One region of the Ideonella sp. sgz306126 genome, then DNA from elsewhere that is predicted to be linked to it. Evidence: predicted binding sites of a transcription regulator. Region 1 holds the regulator's gene; the other holds the start of a gene.
What was found. Region 1 encodes HrcA, which represses chaperone genes, less so after heat shock. Its sites were predicted from a motif close to TTAGCACTCNNNNNNNNNGAGTGCTAA; they were not measured.
Positions count from the first base shown of each region.

Region 2: a site for HrcA is predicted at 846-872, ahead of groES (co-chaperone GroES). Genes of this name have one in related genera too.

Region 1 is NZ_JBVYWP010000001.1:209,440-211,637, reverse strand. It holds gene AC0N04_RS00985 (NAD kinase) at 1-611, opposite strand, end outside; gene hrcA (heat-inducible transcriptional repressor HrcA) at 683-1,711, shown strand; tRNA gene AC0N04_RS00975 (tRNA-Ile) at 1,751-1,828, shown strand; gene AC0N04_RS00970 (DMT family protein) at 1,927-2,198, shown strand, end outside.
Region 2 is NZ_JBVYWP010000001.1:868,341-870,538, forward strand. It holds gene zapD (cell division protein ZapD) at 1-568, shown strand, start outside; gene AC0N04_RS04095 (DNA gyrase inhibitor YacG) at 573-788, shown strand; gene groES (co-chaperone GroES) at 985-1,275, shown strand; gene groL (chaperonin GroEL) at 1,399-2,198, shown strand, end outside.

The DNA of each region.
Region 1 (2,198 bases):
CCGATCGCCGGGTGCAGGATCGGGCCGCCGGCCGACAGGGCATACGCGGTGGAGCCGGTGGGCGAGGCGACGATCAGGCCGTCGGCGCGCATGTTGGCGACGAACTCGCCGCCCACGTCGATCCGCAGCTCGATCATGCTGGCGGTCGCGCCGCGGCCCACCACCACGTCGTTGAGTGCCAGGCCTTCGAAGATCAGCTCGTCGTCGCGCCAGATGCCGCCCTCGATCATCGAGCGCCGCTCTTCCTCGTAGTCGCCGCGCACGATCGGACCCAGCGCCTCCTGCCAGTCGGCGGCGCGCACGTCGGTGATGAACCCCAGGCGCCCCTGGTTGATGCCCACCAGCGGGATGTTGTAGCGCGCCAGTTCGCGGGCGATGCCCAGCATGGTGCCGTCGCCGCCGACCACCACCGCCAAGTCGCATTGGCGGCCGATCTCGGCCGGCGTCAACGAGCCGAAATCGTTCCAGTCGGTGTTGAGGGCGGTATCGCGATCGACCGAGACTTCCAGCCCCTGGCGGGCCAGGAATTGCGCGATGGCTTCCAGCATCGGCCGGATGCCGTGGGATTGGTACTTTCCCACCAGTGCGGCGTGTCGGAAGCGGGTTGGCATGGTGTGAGGAATTACACCACAGCCCCTGTGCCGGGCGAGGGGCCCGCAGGGCTGTCCGTACAATGCGGGCCATGCTCGACGAGCGCGCCAAATCCCTGCTGAAGACCCTGGTCGAACGCTACATCGCCGATGGACAGCCGGTGGGTTCGCGCACCCTGGCCAAGGCGTCGTCGCTGGAGCTGTCGCCGGCCACCATCCGCAATGTGATGGCCGACCTGGAAGACATGGGCCTGATCGTCAGCCCGCACACCTCGGCCGGCCGGGTGCCCACGGCGCGCGGCTACCGGCTGTTTGTCGACACCATGCTGACGGTGCAGCCGATGCAATTGGGCGGCATGCCGGCCGACATGGCCGCGGCCAACGAGCCGCTGCAGCCGGACCAGCCTCAGCGCGTGATCGCGCAGGCGGCGCAGCTGCTGTCCAACCTGTCGAGCTTCGTCGGGGTCGTGACCGCCCCCAAGAAGCCCAGCGTGTTCCACCACATCGAGTTCATGCGCCTGGGCGAGAAGCGGGTGCTGGTGATCCTGGTCGCGCCCGATGGCGACGTGCAGAACCGCGTCATCTTCACCGCCCGCGACCACACCCAGAGCGAACTCGTCGAGGCCACCAACCACTTGAACGCCCACTACGCCGGCCTGGCGATCGAAGAGGTGCGCGAACGCGTGCGGCGGGAGGTCGACGCCTTGCGCGGCGAGATCGCGACGCTGATGCAGGCGGCCGTCCAGGTCGGCACCGAGGCCATGGCCGAGAACGAGGACCAGGTCATCGTCAGCGGCGAGCGCAACCTGCTGGGCGTGCAGGATTTCGGCCACGACATGGGCTCGCTGCGCAAGATGTTCGACTTGTTCGAGCAGAAGACCCAGCTGATGCGCCTGCTCGACACCTCCAGCCGGGCCGAAGGGGTGCGCATCTTCATCGGCGGCGAGAGCCGGGTCGTGCCGTTCGAGGAACTCTCGGTCGTCTCCTCGGCCTACGAGGTCGACGGCCGCGTCGTGGGTACGCTGGGGGTGATCGGCCCGACCCGCATGGCCTACGACCGCATGATCCAGATCGTCGACATCACCGCCAAGCTGGTGGGCCACGCACTGTCGCAGCGCTGAGGGCCTGGCGGATCGCGCCGCCTACAATCCAACCCCTCCGGGCCGCTAGCTCATGTTGGTTAGAGCAGCAGACTCATAATCTGTTGGTGCCGTGTTCGACTCACGGGCGGCCTACCAAGATCCTCATGCGGCGAGCACCCGGTCGCCTGCGCGGTGCGCTGCGGCGCGTCTTGTGCGCCCGGCCGGTGCGCCTGCCGCGACTTCATCGAAGCCCTATGCCCACCGTCCTGCTGCTGGTCGCCTCCAACGTCTTCATGACCTTCGCCTGGTATGGCCATCTGAAATACGGCCATGACTGGCCGCTGTGGAAGGCGGTGTTGGTGTCGTGGGGCATCGCGCTGCTCGAATACTGCCTGGCGGTGCCGGCGAACCGCCTGGGTTTCGGGGAGTTCAGCGGCTTCCAGCTGAAGATCATCCAGGAGGCGGTGACGCTGACGGTGTTCATCGTCTTCGCGGTGCTGTTCCTGAAGGAGCGGCTGGCCTGGAA
Region 2 (2,198 bases), 660 kb from region 1:
ACTGGAGCGCCACAAGAACCAGTTGCTCGGCTACCGGGGCAATCCGAACATCTCCGAAGTGGCCTTGGACGAAGTCATCGGACGCATCGACCATGCCTTCACCGGCCTGAACCAGCTCAACGGCAAGGCTGGCCATTCGCTCAACAGCAACGAATGGCTGACCAGCATCCGCAGCCGCATCAACATCCCGGGCGGCACCTGCGAATTCGACCTGCCGGCCTATTACGCCTGGCAGCAACTGCCTTCGCAGCGCCGCCGAGCCGACCTGGCGCGCTGGATCGACACTCTGGTGCCGTTGGCCGAAGCGCTGCAAGTGCTGCTGCGGCTGCTGCGCGATGCCGGCGCGCCCCACAAGGTGGTCGCCCACGGCGGCCAGTACCAGCAAAGCCTGCCTCAGGGCCGCAGCTACCAATTGCTGCGCCTGCGCATCGACGAAGGCCTGGAACTGGTCCCCGAGATCACCGGGCATCGACTGATGGTGTCCGTGCGCCTGATGAAGGCCGATGGCGAAGGCCGTCTGCGCCCCCACGCTGCGGACGTGGACTTCGACCTGGCGCTGTGCGCCTGACCCCATGACCACGCGCGACCCTCTGCCTGACGGTGCCCCGCGCCGTCCGATCGCCGTGAAATGCCCTGCCTGCGGCGGGCCCAGCGTGTACGCGGCCAGCAACCCCTACCGCCCGTTCTGCAGCGCCCGCTGCCAGGGTCAAGATCTCGGTGCCTGGGCCAGCGAAGGCTACCGGGTTCCGGCAAGGCCCGATCCGGAACCGGACGACGCCACTTTGTAGTTGCCTGGCCTGCGCAGGCCAGGCCTTGAAACCGGGCGGACCCACCCTATAATGCTGTTAGCACTCGACGCAATCGAGTGCTAACACACTCGGTGTCATGGCTCATGCACGGCCGCACCACCAATTGATGTGAATGAGTGCCAACTTCGTTGACACCCAAGATTCAGTCATCCTGTTACAGCTCCAAGGAGATGCAATGAAACTTCGTCCGTTGCACGATCGCGTGATCGTCAAGCGTCTGGAAAATGAAACCAAGACCGCTTCTGGCATCGTGATTCCCGACAATGCCGCCGAAAAGCCCGACCAGGGTGAAGTGCTGTCGGTCGGCCCCGGCAAGCGCAACGACAAGGGCGAACTCGTGGCCCTGAACGTCAAGGTCGGTGACCGCGTGCTGTTCGGCAAGTACTCGGGCCAGACCGTCAAGGTCGATGGCGACGAGTTGCTGGTGATGCGCGAAGAAGACCTGTTTGCCGTGGTCGAAAAGTAAATCGCACAGGCGATTTACTTTCGTCGCAGGCTAACTTGGCAAGGCCAGGTTAAGGGCCAAAGGCCCGGCCGAAGACAGAAGCAGCAAACCTCACATTGAACAACTGAATCCGGAGAATCCAACATGGCAGCAAAAGACGTCATCTTTGGCGCAGACGCCCGTCACCGCATGGTCGAAGGCGTGAACATCCTGGCCAACGCGGTCAAGGTCACGCTGGGCCCCAAGGGCCGCAACGTCGTGCTCGAGCGCTCGTTCGGCGCCCCCACCGTCACCAAGGACGGTGTCTCGGTGGCCAAGGAAATCGAGCTCAAGGACAAGCTCCAGAACATGGGCGCCCAGATGGTCAAGGAAGTCGCTTCCAAGACCTCGGACAACGCGGGCGACGGCACCACCACCGCCACCGTGCTGGCCCAGGCCATCGTGCGCGAAGGCATGAAGTACGTGGCCGCCGGCATGAACCCGATGGATCTGAAGCGCGGCATCGACAAGGCGGTCACCGCCCTGGTCGCCCAGCTGAAGGCCGCCTCCAAGGCCACCACCACGTCCAAGGAAATCGCCCAGGTCGGCACCATCTCGGCGAACAGCGATGCTGACGTCGGCGAGATCATCGCCAAGGCGATGGACAAGGTCGGCAAGGAAGGCGTGATCACCGTCGAAGACGGCAAGTCGCTGGACAACGAGCTCGACATCGTCGAAGGCATGCAGTTCGACCGCGGCTACCTGTCGCCCTACTTCATCAACAACCCGGAAAAGCAGTCGGCGATCCTGGAAAACCCGTTCGTGCTGCTGTACGACAAGAAGGTGTCCAACATCCGCGACCTGCTGCCGACGCTGGAAGCCGTCGCCAAGGCCGGCCGTCCGCTGCTGATCATCGCCGAGGAAGTCGAAGGCGAGGCGCTGGCCACCCTGGTGGTCAACACCAT